DNA from 3 places in the Aeromonas sp. Marseille-Q7275 genome. Region 1 is predicted to be linked to each of the others. Evidence: predicted binding sites of a transcription regulator. Region 1 holds the regulator's gene; each other region holds the start of a gene.
The links. Region 1 encodes LexA, which represses DNA repair genes until DNA is damaged. Its sites were predicted from a motif close to ANCTGTNTNNNNANACAGNT; they were not measured.
Positions count from the first base shown of each region.

Region 2: a site for LexA is predicted at 2,738-2,757, ahead of ruvA (Holliday junction branch migration protein RuvA). Genes of this name have one in related genera too.
Region 3: a site for LexA is predicted at 2,305-2,324, ahead of umuD (translesion error-prone DNA polymerase V autoproteolytic subunit). Genes of this name have one in related genera too.

Region 1 covers NZ_CBCPLW010000029.1:10,334-15,729, reverse strand. Annotated here, with positions in the region: gene plsB (glycerol-3-phosphate 1-O-acyltransferase PlsB) at 1-926, opposite strand, end outside; gene lexA (transcriptional repressor LexA) at 1,131-1,757, shown strand; gene ACWPWQ_RS20045 (hypothetical protein) at 2,216-2,425, shown strand; gene ACWPWQ_RS20040 (SCO family protein) at 2,640-3,266, shown strand; gene ACWPWQ_RS20035 (MATE family efflux transporter) at 3,295-4,653, shown strand; gene trmL (tRNA (uridine(34)/cytosine(34)/5-carboxymethylaminomethyluridine(34)-2'-O)-methyltransferase TrmL) at 4,711-5,175, opposite strand; gene ACWPWQ_RS20025 (ATP-binding protein) at 5,257-5,396, opposite strand, start outside.
Region 2 covers NZ_CBCPLW010000024.1:7,492-12,887, reverse strand. Annotated here, with positions in the region: gene ACWPWQ_RS18470 (3'-5' exonuclease) at 5-634, opposite strand; gene ACWPWQ_RS18465 (proline--tRNA ligase) at 830-2,554, opposite strand; gene ruvA (Holliday junction branch migration protein RuvA) at 2,811-3,425, shown strand; gene ruvB (Holliday junction branch migration DNA helicase RuvB) at 3,501-4,511, shown strand.
Region 3 covers NZ_CBCPLW010000019.1:22,026-27,421, reverse strand. Annotated here, with positions in the region: gene ACWPWQ_RS16745 (DUF2514 family protein) at 1-346, opposite strand, end outside; gene ACWPWQ_RS16740 (lysozyme) at 352-843, opposite strand; gene ACWPWQ_RS16735 (hypothetical protein) at 843-1,052, opposite strand; gene ACWPWQ_RS16730 (hypothetical protein) at 1,177-1,890, opposite strand; gene ACWPWQ_RS16725 (DUF3283 family protein) at 2,020-2,217, opposite strand; gene umuD (translesion error-prone DNA polymerase V autoproteolytic subunit) at 2,341-2,763, shown strand; gene umuC (translesion error-prone DNA polymerase V subunit UmuC) at 2,760-4,040, shown strand; gene ACWPWQ_RS16710 (hypothetical protein) at 4,012-4,356, opposite strand; gene ACWPWQ_RS16705 (TIGR02642 family protein) at 5,308-5,396, opposite strand, start outside.

The DNA of each region.
Region 1 (5,396 bases):
CAGGGGACGTAGACTATCTCGTGCCCTTCCTGCGCCAGCTGGCGCACCTGCTCGGCACCGTTGACCGAGAGGCCGCGGTAGAGCTTGTTCCACAGCCAGCCGAGGAAGCTCTCCCCGAGCCGGATCAGCCGGTAGGAGAAGTTGGAGGCGATCTCGTCCATGTAGCCATGGGCGCGCTTCTGGGCTTTTTCGAGGCTGATCCCCTCCCGTCTGGCCTCTTCCTCGATGGCCTGCTGGATCACGCTCGACTCCAGCAACTGCTTGAACAGCAGGTTGCGGTTCGGCAGCTTGGGGCCGGTGGCCGCCAGCTGCTGGCGACTGAAGTGGGTGCGGGCCACCCGCGCCAGCTTGTGGGCTATGGCCTCGTCGGTGCCGTGCTTGTCCGCCATGTAGCGCAATGAGAGCGGCGGTGAGAAGCGCACCAGGTTTTCGCGCCCTTTCAGGATCACGATCAGCGCCTTCTTGAGCCGGTTCGGGGCCAGGCTGCTGATGATGTTCCAGCCGGAGGCCTCCTCGCCTTCCCGGCCGGGGGCGCGCCCCCAGAACAGGGTGACGGGCACCACCTGGATATCCAGCTCGGGATCCTGCTTGTGCAAGTCCAGCAGCTGGTGGAACTCCTGCAGGAAGGGCAGCGGCTTGTTGCGCGTGCCAAACAGGGGAGGCGGACGATCCAGACAGACGTAGCGCGGCAGCAGCTGGCCACCCAGTTCCAGCGGCGTGAAGGGGCCGGGCAGGCCGAGATCCTCGCAGCACTGTTGCAGGGTCATCAGGTCGGTGATCGAGCTGGTTTTCAGGGCGTAGACGATGGGTCTTGCCGGATCCAGCTTGAGCTCCGTGATGGGATTTTCCGGCAGGCTCTTGTGATTGACCAAGCCACTGACCGGCCATTGCAGGATGGCTCTGGAAATGTTCTGTCCAAGGGACATGTGCGTCTGCTCTCCAAAAAAATGCGGCGTGAGCATAGCAAATCACCGACGGCTTGTCGCCGAGAGGTAGGATGAGTGCCTTTTCAGGATAGAAGGTGCGGGAATTTTGCGACAAGGTGGGGACAAATATCAGCAACGCCTTGCCTTGGCCACAGCACTGTATATACTGCCAGTGTGCTGTATAAAAAGACAGGTGCCAATGCTATGAAACCCCTTACCCCCCGCCAGGCTGAAGTGCTGGAGCTTATCAAGGCGAACATGAGCGAGACCGGCATGCCGCCGACTCGCGCCGAGATCGCCCAGAAGCTTGGCTTCAAGTCGGCCAATGCGGCCGAGGAACATCTGAAGGCCCTGGCCAAGAAAGGGGTCATCGAGATCATGCCCGGCACCTCCCGCGGCATCCGTCTGCTGCTCGAGGAAGAGGAGGCTGCGCCAGAAGAGAACGGCCTGCCGCTCATCGGCAAGGTCGCGGCCGGCGAGCCCATCCTGGCCCAGGAGCACATCGAGAGCCACTATCAGGTGGATCCCGCCCTGTTCCACCCGCGGGCAGACTTCCTGTTGCGGGTGCAGGGCATGAGCATGAAGAACATCGGCATCATGGATGGGGATCTGCTGGCGGTGCACAAGACCCAGGAGGTGCGCAACGGCCAGGTGGTGGTGGCGCGTCTCGATGAAGACGTCACCGTCAAGCGCTTCCAGCGCAAGGGCAGCCAGGTGTGGCTGCTGCCGGAGAACGAGGATCTCTCCCCCATCGAGGTGGATCTCTCCAGCCAGCACCTGACCATCGAAGGGCTGGCGGTCGGGGTCATTCGCAACGCCGACTGGATGTAGCCATCGAACATGCCAAGGGGCCTCCTGCGGGAGGCCCCTTCGTTTGTGCGTTTTCCCCGATCTCCTTTCCTCCCCGATCCCCGCCATTGCCGCCACCCAGATCCACCGCAAACAGTACCGCCACGCATCGTGCATTTCGGATATATCCTTTGAGAAGGCCCGCAGTGTCATGGCCGGATAACCGCCATGACCTTGAGTGTGCCGCCAGGTCAGCATGGGTAGCAGGGATGCATCACAGCTGGGGCGGTGCGGGACAGGAGAGTCGTCAGGCAGCAGGACGACTCAATACAGTCAGTACGCGACGGTGCCTGGTCTGCCTCCCGATGGCAGTCACACTGGTCGGCGTGGCCTGTTGAGCAAGGAGGACAGGTATGGCTTCAAGCTCGCCGTGGGATCCGGGTCCGGCCGCAACCGCAACCCCCGCATCCTCCATCACCCGATTCATCAAGGGCAGTCGGATGACGTGGTTTTATGCGCTCTGGGTCTATCACAAGGGCGATGGCTGGACCATCTGGCTGGGGTGCCCCAAGGACAAGATTGTCCGCCTGGTTCGTCTGTTCCGCCGCCACCACGACATAGGTTTGCCAGATGCCCCCTGGACGGCCCCGGTCATTCCGCTGCGCGCCACTATACGGCGCCCCCAGGGGCAGCGAAGACTGCGACCCTGAGCCAGTCCCCCGAACAGTGTGTGAGCCCCACCCGGTGTGGGGCTCTTCTTTATCCCCGCCATGGCCGGGAGATAGTGGTTGTCTCCTCCCTATGGGGACCTTTCCTGACCGGGATCCGGACTCGGGACTAGGCAGAAACGGGGCCTGGCGGGTTACAATAGCCCTTCATTGGCCCCGCCATCTGGCTGGTTGAACTAGCAAGGTTCTGTTTTATATGGTTAAACCACGTTTCTCCCTGCTGTTGTTGCTCTTCGTCGGCAGCATAATGGCGGCTTATTACTGGAGCCAACCCTCCCTGCCTGCGCAGGCGGATTATTATCCGGTAGGGCGCGACATCAATCCCTTCACCCTCACGGATGGGGATGGGAAGCCCTTCACCGCCGCCAATCTGGCGGGGCACTGGACCTTCCTGTTCATCGGCTACACCTATTGTCCCGACGTCTGCCCGACCGCCCTGGCGGATCTGCGCTCCATCTACCCGGATCTGAAGAAGATCTCGCCCAGCAGCCAGGTGGTCTTCGTCTCGGCGGATCCCCAGCGGGACGACAGCGCCCGTCTCAAGAGCTACACCGCCTTCTTCCATCCGGAGTTCAAGGCGGCGACCGGCCCCCACCGCGCCCTCTTCCCCCTGGTGCGCAACCTTGGCCTCGTCTATTCCATCGTGGAGAGCGAACGCAAGGATTACCTCATAGACCACTCGGCCTCGATCGTGCTGATCAGCCCCGAGGGCAAGCTGGTGGCCATGTTCCGTCCCAAGGTGGCCCCGGGTGAGGTGCCTCATGTGGACATGCAGACCATGGTCTCCGACTTCGCACGCATAGTGCGGCTGGCCGACGAGTGAGCCGCCGGCGCCGATCGTGCCTAGCTTGATGCCGTCCTGGCTGAGGGATCCTCGCCGCCACAGGGCCGTGTTTGCCCTGGCCCTGCCCATGGTGTTCTCCAACGTCACCACCCCCTTGCTCGGCCTGGTGGACACCTGGGTGATCGGTCATCTCGGTCAGGCCTGGTTCCTCGGGGGCGTCTCGGTCGGGGCAACCCTCATCAACCTCCTGTTCTGGCTGCTCGGTTTCCTGCGCATGTCCACCACTGGCCTGACCGCCCAGGCCCAGGGCGCCGCCAGCGCCGAGGGGCAGCTGGACACCCTGGCGCGGGCGCTCGGCCTCGCCGTCGGGCTGGGGCTGGCCCTGCTGTTGCTGGTGCTGCCTTTCTTGCCGGCCATCATAGGGCTCAGCGGGGGATCCCCCGAGGTGCAGGTCTATGCCGGAGACTATGTCTCGGTGCGGATCTGGAGCGCCCCGGCGGCCCTGTGCAACCTGGTCATCATGGGCTGGCTGCTGGGCATGCAGGATGCGCGCAGCCCCATGCTGCTGCTGATCCTGAGCAACCTGGTCAACATGGTGCTGGATGCCTGGTTCGTGCTGGGGCTGGGCTGGCAGGTCAGGGGGGTGGCTGCCGCCTCCCTGCTGGCGGACTACTGCTCGCTCGGGGTGGGGCTCTGGCTGGTGAGCCGCCGCCTGCGCCATCTCCCGGCCGAGGTGTGGCAGGGCGCCTGGTCGCGTTGGTGGCAATGGCCCGCGGTGCGGCGGCTGCTCGGCCTGAATCGGGACATCTTCATCCGCTCCCTCTGCCTGCAGCTCTGTTTCGCCTTCATGACCCTGCAGGGGGCCAGGCTGGGGGACGTGGCGGTGGCCGCCAATGCGGTGCTGCTCAACTTCCTGATGCTGATCTCCTACGGGCTGGACGGTTTTGCCTACGCGGTGGAAGCCATGGTGGGGCGCGCCATAGGACGGCGGGACAGGCAGGGGCTGCGGGAGGCCATAGTCCTCAACCTGGGTTGGGCCTTGCTGATCGCGTTCGCCTTCACCCTGGGGTTTGCCCTGGGGGGGCGGCAGCTCATCGCCCATATCACCGACATCCCTGCGGTGATCGCCGAGGCGAACCGCCAACTGCCCTGGCTCATCGCCATGCCCTTGCTGGCGGTCTGGTGCTTCCTGCTGGATGGGGTCTTCATCGGGGCCACCCGGGCTCGCGAGATGCGCAACAGCATGCTGGTGGCGGTGTTTGCCGGCTTCTTCCCGATCTGGTGGCTGTGCCAGGGATGGGGCGTGGCGGCCTTGTGGGCCGCCATGGCTGCGCTGATGACAGGGCGTGGCCTGACGCTGGGCTGGCTATGCTGGCAACTGGAACGTGACGGCCGCCTGCTGGGTCAAGGCCGGGAACCCGCCTGACGGGGTCTCATGGTCGGCACCGCCTCTGAGGCTCTGAGGGCGCCGCGCCGACGGAGGCTAGAGAGATCCCTCATAGCCGAACTGGCGCCAGCTCTCGTAGACGAAGACAGCGACCGCGTTGGCCAGATTCATGCTGCGGCTCTGGGGCAGCATGGGAATGCGCAGCCGCTGCTCGAACGGCAGGCTCTCGATGATCTCCGCCGGCAATCCGCGGCTCTCAGGCCCGAACAGCAGGGCATCCCCCGGGGCGAACTGCGCCGCCGAATGAGCGGTGCGCCCCTTGGTGGTGCAGGCGAATACCCGCTTGGGGGCCACGGCCGCGAGAAAGGCCTCATAGCTCGGCCAGCGCTTCACCTCGGCAAACTCGTGATAGTCGAGCCCGGCCCGCTTCACCCGCTTGTCATCCCAGGCAAAACCCAGGGGCTCTATCAGGTGCAGCCGGTAGCCGGTGTTGGCACAGAGGCGGATGATGTTGCCGGTGTTGGGCGGGATTTCCGGTTGATAGAGCACTATGTCGAGCATGACGGGATCCTGATGCGGGGCTGGGCTGGTGCGAAACGGGCGCCAGCATACCCAGCGCCCGTGCCGATGAAAAGGGGTGGCTCACACCATGGGCAGGCGGATGGTGATGACGAGCCCGGTCGGATGATTGTTGCTGGCCTTGATGGTGCCGCCATGACGCTGGATCGCCTCGGCGGCGATGGCGAGACCGAGACCGGTACCCCCTGTCTTGGCGTTGCGGG
Region 2 (5,396 bases), on a different contig from region 1:
CATATTATTTCCGAGCCGCATATTCCCGCAGGAAGGATGGGATCACCTGTTTTGGCTTCTTGCCAAGGGTCAGCAGCAATTCAAAATCCGGGTCGATAATGCCATATCGACACGCCAGCTCTTCCAACAAGGCAAGCCAGAGGTGGGCCGTCACCTCGGCATCCGCCAGGGCGCGGTGAAACACCCCGTCATTGGGCAGACACCGGTATTGCACCAGGGTACCCAGCTTGTGATCCGGGGCATCGTGAAACAGGCGCCTCGACAGCAGCAGGGAACAGGCGAACTGCCCGCAGTATTGCGCCGGCAATCGCTCTATTTCCGCATCCAGAAAGCGCTTGTCGAAGGAGGCGTTGTGGGCGACCAGATTGTCATCACCGATAAAGTCGACGAAATCCGCCATCACCTCGTTGCAGGGGGGAGCCTGTTTCAGCATGGCATTGCTGATCCCGGTATATTGCTCGATGAAGCTGCTCACGTTGAAGCCCGGATTCATCAATGCCGAGAAACGCTCACTGATATGGCCATCCTTGATTCTGACGGCACCGATCTCGATGGCTCTATCCCCTTGTCCGGGTGAAAGCCCTGTGGTCTCGAAGTCGAGCACGACAACGGTATTGGCTGAGGCGATGGACATAACTTCTCGGGCAAGCTGGGTAAAGAGCGTCAGTCTAGGAAATCAGCCGTGCCGTGTACAGGGCAATACAGTTATCTCATTGGTTCACGCTGGAGACGCATTTTTGTGCATCATGGCTGAAAGCCATATAAAAAGCCCCGAGTGCCGTGGCACTCGGGGCTTTCTTATGAAAAGCGAAAGGTGGTGTCGGCGTTATCAGCGACCCAGCTTGGCCTTGAGCAGGGCGACGATCTCGCTGATCGCCACTTCCTGCTTCTCGCCGGTGCGGCGGCACTTGTACTCCACCACGCCGTTGTCCAGACCGCGATCGCCGATGACGATGGCGTGCGGCACACCGATCAGCTCCATGTCGGCGAACATCACGCCAGGACGCTCCTTACGGTCGTCGAACAAGACGTCCACACCGGCGGCCTTCAGCTCGGCGTAGAACTGCTGCGCCTGCTCGGCGACGCGCTCGGACTTGTGCATGTTCATCGGCACGATGGCCACTTCGAACGGCGCTATGGCTTCCGGCCAGATGATGCCGTATTGGTCGTTGTTCTGCTCGATGGCGGCGGCCACCAGACGGGAAACACCTATACCGTAGCAACCCATCTCCATGGTGACGGACTTGCCGCCCTCGTTCAGCACGCTCGCCTTCATGGCTTCGGAGTACTTGGTCCCCAGCTGGAAGATGTGGCCCACTTCGATGCCGCGCTTGAGCAGCAGCTTGCCCTGGCCGCACGGGCTGGGGTCGCCTTCCACCACGTTGCGCAGGTCGGCAACCTCGTAAGCGGCGATGTCGCGATCCCAGTTGGCACCGGTCAGGTGGAAGCCGGTCTCGTTGGCGCCGCAAACAAAATCGCTCAGATGGGCAGCGCTGCGATCGACGATGATGCGACCGGCAAAGCCGACCGGGCCTATGGAGCCTGCATCGCAACCGGCGGCAGCCTTGATCTGCTCGTCATTGGCGAAGGTGAGCGGGTTGGCGACGCCAGCCAGCTTCTCTGCCTTGATTTCGTTCAGCTCGTGGTCGCCACGCAACACCAGGGCGATGACCGCCTGCTTGCCGTGCTCGTCCGCTTCGGCCAGTACCAGCAGGGTCTTGGCGATGGCGGTCGGTGCCACGGCCAGGAAGGCGGCAACCTCGTCGATGGTGTGAACGGCCGGGGTGGCGACCTTGGTCAGGGCTGCGGTGGCGGCAGCGCGCTCACCGGCCGGTGCCAACGCTTCGGCCATCTCGATATTGGCGGCGTAATCTGATGTATCGGAGAAGGCGATCAGGTCTTCACCGCTCTCGGCCAGCACCTGGAATTCGTGGGAGCCGGTGCCACCGATGGAGCCGGTATCGGCCTGCACCGGACGGAAGTTCAGACCCATGCGGGTGAAGGCGGCGCAGTAGGCGGCGTGCATCTTCTCGTAGGTCTCGATCAGCGAGGCCTTGTCGATGTGGAAGGAGTAGGCATCCTTCATCAGGAACTCGCGACCGCGCATCACGCCGAAACGGGGGCGAACCTCGTCGCGGAACTTGGTCTGGATCTGGTACAGATTCAGCGGCAACTGCTTGTAGCTGTTCACTTCGTAACGGATCAGGGCGGTGATCACCTCTTCGTGGGTCGGGCCCAGCACGAAGGGGCGGTTGTGACGGTCGGTCAGACGGCACAGCTCGGGGCCGTAGTCATCCCAGCGACCGGACTCCTGCCACAGCTCGGCGGGTTGTACCACCGGCATGGAAACTTCGATGGCACCAGCATTGTTCATCTCTTCGCGAACAATGTTCTCGATCTTTTTCAGTACCCGCAGACCGGTTGGCAGCCAGGCGTACATGCCGGAGGCCAGTTTACGGATCATCCCGGCGCGCAGCATCAGCTGGTGGCTGATGACTTCAGCGTCGGAGGGGGTTTCCTTGAGAGTGGAAAGCAGATATTGGCTGGTACGCATCGCGGTAGACCTTCGCTAGTTCGGGCCCTTGGCCCTGGAAAATTTCAAGTGCGGAATTTTAACAGGCCGAGCCCCGTGGCCCAAGGGCTAAATTCAGCCAGGCAGGGGGGAAGGGCCGCGCTGGCACGGGCCTTGTCCCACCGGGCAGGGGAGGGGGAGCGGCAGATCGCGGGACAAGCCCTATGCTGGATACTTATCCAGTTATTCTTTATGCTATGACCCAATTTGCAAGAGTCTGCGTGGCGAGGAAGAGAACATGATCGGTCGCTTGAGAGGCGTCATCATCGAGAAACAACCCCCTGAGGTGCTGATCGAAGTGGGGGGCCTGGGCTATGAAGTGCACATGCCCATGAGCTGCTTCTATGATCTGCCCGAGCTCGGGAAGGAAGCTGTCATTCACACCCACTTCGTGGTGCGCGAAGATGCCCAGCTGCTCTATGGCTTCAATCATAAGCAGGAGCGGGCGCTGTTTCGCGAGCTGATCAAGACCAACGGGGTCGGCCCCAAGCTGGCGCTGGCCATCCTCTCCGGCATGACGGCCACCCAGTTCGTGATGAGCGTCGAGCGCGAGGAGATAAGCTCCCTGGTCAAGTTGCCCGGTGTGGGCAAGAAGACCGCCGAGCGACTGGTGGTGGAGATGAAAGACCGCCTCAAGGGCTGGGTCAGCCACGATCTCTTCTCCCCTGCCGCCATCAGCCCGCCCGCCCAGGAGAGCCAGCTGCGTGCCCCCGATGCCAGCGAAGAGGCGGCCAGCGCCCTGGTGGCGCTCGGTTACAAGCCGCAGCAGGCGAGCCAGATCGTGGCCAAGGTGGCCAGCGAGGGCATGTCGGTGGAAGCCATCATCCGTGAATCCCTGCGCAGCCTGGTGTGAGGATGACAATGAAGCAAGCGGACCATCCCGGGTCACTGGACTGTGAGCGCGGGGATGCAGAGCGTGAGGTTGTGCATGATTGAAGCGGATCGTCTCATCTCGGCCGGTGCCGCCCGCGAGGACGAGGTCATCGATAGGGCCATCCGGCCCAGGAAGCTGGCGGATTACACCGGGCAGGATCACGTCTGCGACCAGATGGAGATCTTCATCGAGGCCGCCCGCCAGCGCGGGGAGGCCCTCGATCATCTGCTGATCTTCGGCCCACCCGGGCTTGGCAAGACCACGCTCGCGAATATCGTGGCCAACGAGATGGGGGTTAACATCAAGACCACCTCGGGCCCGGTGCTGGAGAAGGCCGGCGATCTCGCCGCCCTGCTCACCAACCTCGAACCGAACGATGTATTGTTCATCGACGAAATCCACCGCCTCAGCCCCGTGGTGGAGGAGGTGCTCTATCCGGCCATGGAGGATTACCAGCTCGACATCATGATAGGAGAGGGGCCTGCCGCCCGCTCCATCAAGCTCGATCTCCCTCCCTTCACCCTGATCGGGGCCACCACCCGGGCCGGCTCCCTGACCAGCCCCTTGCGTGACCGCTTCGGGATAGTCCAGCGCCTCGAGTTCTACAACGTCAAGGATCTCACCGACATCGTCTCCCGCAGCGCCCGCTGCCTCGGGCTCGACATGTCGGGGGACGGGGCGCTGGAGGTGGCTCGTCGCTCCCGGGGGACCCCGCGGATTGCTAACCGTCTGTTAAGACGGGTGCGGGATTTCGCCCAGGTGAAATCCGATGGTCGCATTGATGGACCCATAGCGGCCCGTGCCATGGACATGCTGGACGTGGACAATGAGGGGTTCGACTTCATGGACCGCAAGCTATTGTTGGCCGTCATCGACAAGTTTATGGGGGGGCCAGTGGGTCTCGACAACCTGGCCGCCGCCATAGGGGAAGAGAAGGACACCATAGAGGACGTGCTGGAGCCTTATCTGATCCAGCAAGGCTATCTGCAACGTACACCCAGAGGGCGGATCGCGACACCGAGAGCTTATGCGCACTTTGGCCTGCAACGGCCAGATGAGCAGTAAAAGCAGCCTTTTGAACGACAAACCGCCCCCAGGGCGGTTTTTTATTATCCGGGCAAAAAAAAGCCCACGGCGGATGCGGTGGGCAAAGACAATTCAGGATGGATGTTCACAGACAGTGAGTGCGTCTGCAGACCGGTCGGGAAAAAACAGAGGAGCCGTCGCGAGGCCTCAGAGTCGGTTCATTTGATAGAGTTGAACGAACGAAAGCTTGTAGTAACGGATGGTCTTGGCAACAAACTTTTTCATCATTAATCCCAACAAACAGGTTCGAAATGTTCATCGAATACGTACCGGGAACCCGGAATGACCGGCCTGTATCCAGAGGTGTGCCCTCACTGCGAGGCGCATTGTAGGAGCTCTTGCCGGGTCGGACAAACAAGAAAATCTATGTGTTTCGGATTAGATAAATTAATGACTTTGCGAGATAGCCCTATCCGCATAAACATGTGTTTTTGTTGGTTTTAAATTGATTTCATGATGGCCTGCACCATTCTTGAAATATCGGATTGATAAGGGCTTGCCTGCTCATCTCGTCTATTTGTTTAACAGAATTGAAACTATTTTGACGAGAGTTAAAATTGATTTAAATCAAGTGTTTACGGTTTAATGTTTTTTGTGAGCAAGCTCCCAAAATTAATGGGAAACGGCTTGTAAGTTGCCTTGAAAAGGCATGTATTGATGATGGGTTTACATTGATTTCAATCAAATAAAGATGATATAAAACAGCCATCATTATAGGCGAGAATAGAACTGCAGTTAATGTTTACCAGATGTTAAACATTAGCTTTTTTTGTTCCTCTATATTGCCTTGTTGTTAATATGGTGGCAGTCGAATCCGGTCAGTCCGCGAGGGGTGATCGACCATTCGGGGACTTCCAATGGAAG
Region 3 (5,396 bases), on a different contig from region 1:
TTGCTCTGGCTGCCAGGCGGCGGGCTTGCTCGCGCAGCCGGCCAGACTCAACGCCAGCAGCAGCGGCATCAGCCTGCGCTTGGGCGATTTCTTCTTGTGCATGGTCTCTCACCTCATCGATTTCAGCCTGCCGGCGTTGCTCCTCCTCCCGGGCCTCCAGCTCTGCCTTGGTCCTGGCAGTAGCGAGGCGGGCAGCCTCTTCATTCCACTTCGCCTGCCAGGCCTTGCGCTCCCCCTCCTCCCCAGCCGCATGACCGGAGCGATAGAGCGCCACCCCACCGCCTGCCAGGGCGGCTATCACCAAAGCGCCAGCCAGGAACGGCACAGCCTTGCTCTGCGGAGTCATCCCCATCATGCCCCCTTGCACTTCGCATTGAGGCGCAGCCGGTCTTTCCAGAGCCCGGGGCATACCCGGTTCCCCGGCGCCGAGCAATCCTGATTGCCGGCACGCTTGAACAGCAGGATCGCCTCACAGGCCCCGGGGTAGTCGCCAGCGTTCAGGCGCTTCACGATGGTGGAGCGGCAGAAGGCGCCGGGACCGATGTTGTGGGAGAGCTCGACATAGGCGTCGAACTCATACTGGTGGAGGGGAGCATGGATACAGGCCTTGAGGGAATCCTCGAACACCCGCACCTCCCGCAGGCTCCGATTCACAGCAGCAACAGGGGTGATGGTGTCGCCCATCCTCACCCCTTCAGTGCTCCCGAACCCGATGGTGGGGAGCTTGGTGCCGTGTACCGGGTCGGGGTAAGCCACCGGCCCCCACCCCTCCCGATTCAGGATCCCCACAAAGCCGGCGGCGCTCAGCGTGAGAGCTGCGATTGCGATGCGGACCTTGCTCACTATGCACCTCCCTGCTGGCGGCGCGGCTTGATGATGTTCGACCAGATAAACCAGCCCATCTGAACCGCTATCCACATCAACGTGGCGGCCAGTACCCAGTCATTGAGCGAATACCCGGCCAGCGTCATGCCGGACACCACTACCGGCGGCGCGCTCTTTGCCACCCCCGCAGCGGCCGCAGCCGTCGCGAGCTCTTCTTCTTTCCCCATGCATCGCTCCTCCAGAAACGACAAAGCCCGCACGAGGCGGGCCAGAAATGAAAAAGACCAGGGTCACGGGGACTCTGGCCATCTTCTAGAGATGCTAACGCTATGAGGTTGGGCTTTCAACTCTTCATTTAGATGAAGGCCACCACTTCCAGCCCCTTTTCGAATCTAGGGTCTCACGGGCTAAAGCTTTCATTTTAACCCCACCATCCATTGCAGCGTTGATTGCATTTTTTATTTCATCCCTACTAGAACTTAATTCATCACGTGCCCGTTCATAACGTTCTTTTGCATCATCTTCTAGGCAATATATATCCTTATTGTACGAAGATAGTTTGCCATGATAACTCCGCAACATAACATAAATTTGCTCATCTATCCAAAATCGATTCTTCCCCATCAATACTGATGATGACTCAACAATTTTATTTAAGCTATCGACATATGGCATAAAATCTTTCTTTACAACAGCATCTACGGCCTCTTTTCCCAATTTTTGAAATGCCATTATAATTATATCTCTAGCCTCATCGAATGAAATACTCTGACCTAACTCAGGAACGTTTTCGATGCCATGCTTCCTCATCTCCCTTACTAGTATGTCACTAAACCTGTATGGGGAATGAAGTACCATGATCTCAAACTCTGCCAACGAATCACAAACAGCAGTTAACCTCACAACCTTTTGCTTTTGAAATTCATCAGAAAATGCTTGTCCGCTTTTGTACCTCTCAAGCATTTTACTGACTTGATATCCAACAAGTAACAGTATCGCTCCAATTAATAGCTTATCAATAACCAATAAGCCCACTTGTGAATTCATAAAACCTAAGAACCCCATAATTCTCCTAGCAGTTTTACCGATAATACTTATAATTTTAATGACATGATTTTTATCATATCGCTCGCATTTTATCTAATGTTACAAACATATTTCAGGTTCAATGCACACACTACTAATATTGCCATTTCATCGTATGTTTTTCCGATACTGCTCTACCCGCTGCAGGAAGTAGGCCTGCATCTCCCCCTTGTAGTTCCCGGCCTCGCTCTCGGCTGGGATCTTGATCTCGGGGTTCCTTTCCTTCCATACCGCATAGGCGGCGGCCTTCTCTACCTCGACCTTCTCCTGCTCGTCTTTCGGCAGGGAGCACAGATTGAATGACATTGGCGACTCCACGCATAGGGCACCTGCCGATATTACCCGAATCCGGAGCCAATCGCTCCACGGTGATCTTCGCCATGGGTATCGTTATACTGTGTTTATATACAGCATTGTGAGCCTAAAACCATGTTTGCAGTTCCCGACCTCGACGCCCCAGCGTTGGAAATCCCGTTGTTCCTCTCTCCTGCCGCCTGTGGCTTCCCGTCCCCCGCCCAGGACTATGTGGAACAGACCATCGACCTGAACCAGCTATGCATAGCGCACCCGGCCGCGACTTATTACGTTCGGGCAGCCGGTGACAGCATGGTAGAGCACGGGATCCACGATGGTGACATGCTGGTCGTAGACCGCAGCAGCAAGCCAGTGCATGGCAGTGTGGTTGTTGCGGCCGTAGATGGCGAGTTCACTGTGAAGCAGCTCCAGCTCAGCCCCTCAGTCTGCCTCCTACCAGGGAACCCTGCCTATCGTCCCATCCACTTCAGTGACGGGCAGCACTTGGAGATCTTCGGTGTGGTTACCTTCGTCATCCACAAGATGCCCGCGCCATGAACAAGAGCTGCGCCGTTGCCCTGGTTGATGTGAACAACTTCTACGCCTCCTGCGAACGGCTGTTCCGGCCTGATTTGAAGGGGCGGCCCATCGTCGTGCTCTCCAACAACGACGGCTGCGTGGTGGCCCGTTCGGCGGAGGCCAAGGCGCTCGGCATCAAGATGGGGGTGCCCTACTTCCAAATCCGCCAGTTCTTCGAGGCCATGGGCGGGGTCTGGTTCTCCAGCAACTACGCGCTCTACGGTGACATGAGCCAGCGGGTGATGAGTATTCTGGAGGGGATGGCCCCGGCTGTGGAGGTCTACAGCATCGACGAGGCCTTCATTGAGCTGAGCGAGTCCTGGGCCGGTGACCTGGTGGAGTACGGGCGACAAGTCCGCGAACGGGTGCAGCAGTGGACCGGGCTGGTCGTTGGGGTCGGCATCGGCCCCACCAAGACGCTCGCGAAATTAGCGAACTACGCAGCCAAGAAGTGGCCGGCCACCGGGGGCGTGGTGGATCTGCGGGATGAAGCGCGGCGCGCCCGGCTGATGGCGATCACCCCGGTGGAAGAGATATGGGGCATTGGTCGGCGGCTCACCGCCAAGCTGGAGGCCCAGGACATCAAGACCGTGGCCGACCTGGTTGCCGCTGACCCGAAGAGCCTCCGCCGCCGGTATGGCGTAGTCGTAGAGCGCACTGTGCAGGAGTTGCGGGGGATCCCCTGCGCCGAGCTGGAACAGGAGGCGCAGGCCAAGCAGCAGATCATCTGCAGCCGGAGCTTCGGCGAGCGCATCACCCAGATCGGCCCCATGCACCAGGCGCTGGCCGGCTACATGGAGCGGGCCGCCGAGAAGCTCAGGGGGGAAGGGATGTGCTGCCGTCATGTCACCCTGTTCATTCGCACAAGTCCGTTCAGCGACCGAGAGCCCTACTACGGCAACCAGGTGAGCACCAAGCTGGCGATGCCCACCCATGACACCCGGGCGCTGCTGGCCCTGATCCCGGAGCTGCTCCCCCGCATCTGGCGCGACGAGCAGCGATACCAGAAAGGGGGCGTCATGCTGGCCGACTTCACTCCCGCCAACATGCAGCAGGGCGACCTGTTCGCAGCGGAGCAGCAATCGCCCCGCAGCGAGGCACTGATGCAGGTCATCGACAAGATCAACCAGGGGCGATTGGGATCGGTTTACTTTGCCTCGAGGGGCCGGGATACCCGGGAGTGGATGATGAAGCGGGAGCAGCTCAGCCCCCGCTACACCACCTGCATCAGCGAGCTCCCCGAGGTGAAGGCATAGCCTTGGAAAGGCGGGCCAGCTTTGAGTGCAGGACATTGAGCTTGAAAGATTGTGAACCTTGAGGCGGTTCGGGGTGGATGGCCAGGACCTTGATAAACACTCGCTTTGAGCTTCTCTTGCCCACCTCACGCTTGCAGCTTCTCGACTCCGCCAGCGTCTCCACATAGCGGAGTGACCGGAGGTAGACGACCGCCTCGCGAGCAACCTCCGCAGGTATGCCCAGCCGTTCGGCCACCTCGTGAAAGTCAAAGAAATCGCCGTGTAGCAGCCCCCAACCAGCGACCTGAAGAGCGGTAGGTTTCAACTTGCTTTCCATGCGCGCAGCCTAATGAATGAGGGATGTCAAGGTCCCGAATCTGACCCAGACTCCGAGACATAGCTAAGTTCACAGAAAGCAGATTAGCCGACAATGGACTCGTTTTCCCTGAATCCCTTACGTAACAGGGCATGCAGAGTGATTTTGCTACGAAAATCACACGGTTTTTGCAAGCAAAAAAAGTTCAATAAAATTACTGCGCACAAAAATCAGACTTGCATTTACCGGATCAATCTGATGTAAGCCCACTCGCCGTGAGCGTCCACTAACCCCCATCCCAAAGCCCACACCTTATCCACAGCTTATGGGTTATTCACAGATTGCAATGCCGCGACGACCTCACTATCTTGTAGTTCGCATTGAAAACAACACTATATCTTGGGTTTACAGCTCAAGAAGCTAAGCTCAGTGACACCGAGCAGGTATCAAAAAAGGAGATATGGGATGAGGCAATACGTGAAAATTTATCCACCGCCGTGCAAGGAGAAACGATATGGCGAAATCAAGACGCTCGATAGGGCGACGAAGTGCGGCTTCGGCCGAAAATGCAAAGACCCCACAGCTTGCAACTGCAGGGCCTTCGAAGCTAGCTGATAAGCTACTTGCAATAGCTAACTCAGCAGAATCAGTCCTCAAGCTAGCCAACGCGTGTATCAAACTTGTCAGGCTTGCTATAGATGTTTATAAGCATCTCGAGGACAAAATCACCTAAATCCAAGGGCCTTCGGGCCCTTTTTTACACCTTTAACTTACGATTCGTTAGTCAAACGTGTAACTGGAATCATGGACAATCATGACCTAGCCGTCAACAAAATTATAGCACTATCTGTGCTACACCAACGCTTAGAAAAAGCAAAAAATAGTCAATATTCAACAAGTTACACCATACACCTTTGCCTCGCAAATTTTGCGTTTCGCAAAATTCCATTCTGCATGGTGTATGATGATTGCCTACGTCGCCCGCATCTCCCTCACCTGTCGGTCCATGAGCTTGGACAAGTCTGACGCTTGGTGGATCACGTCATCGACCACTTTCTCAA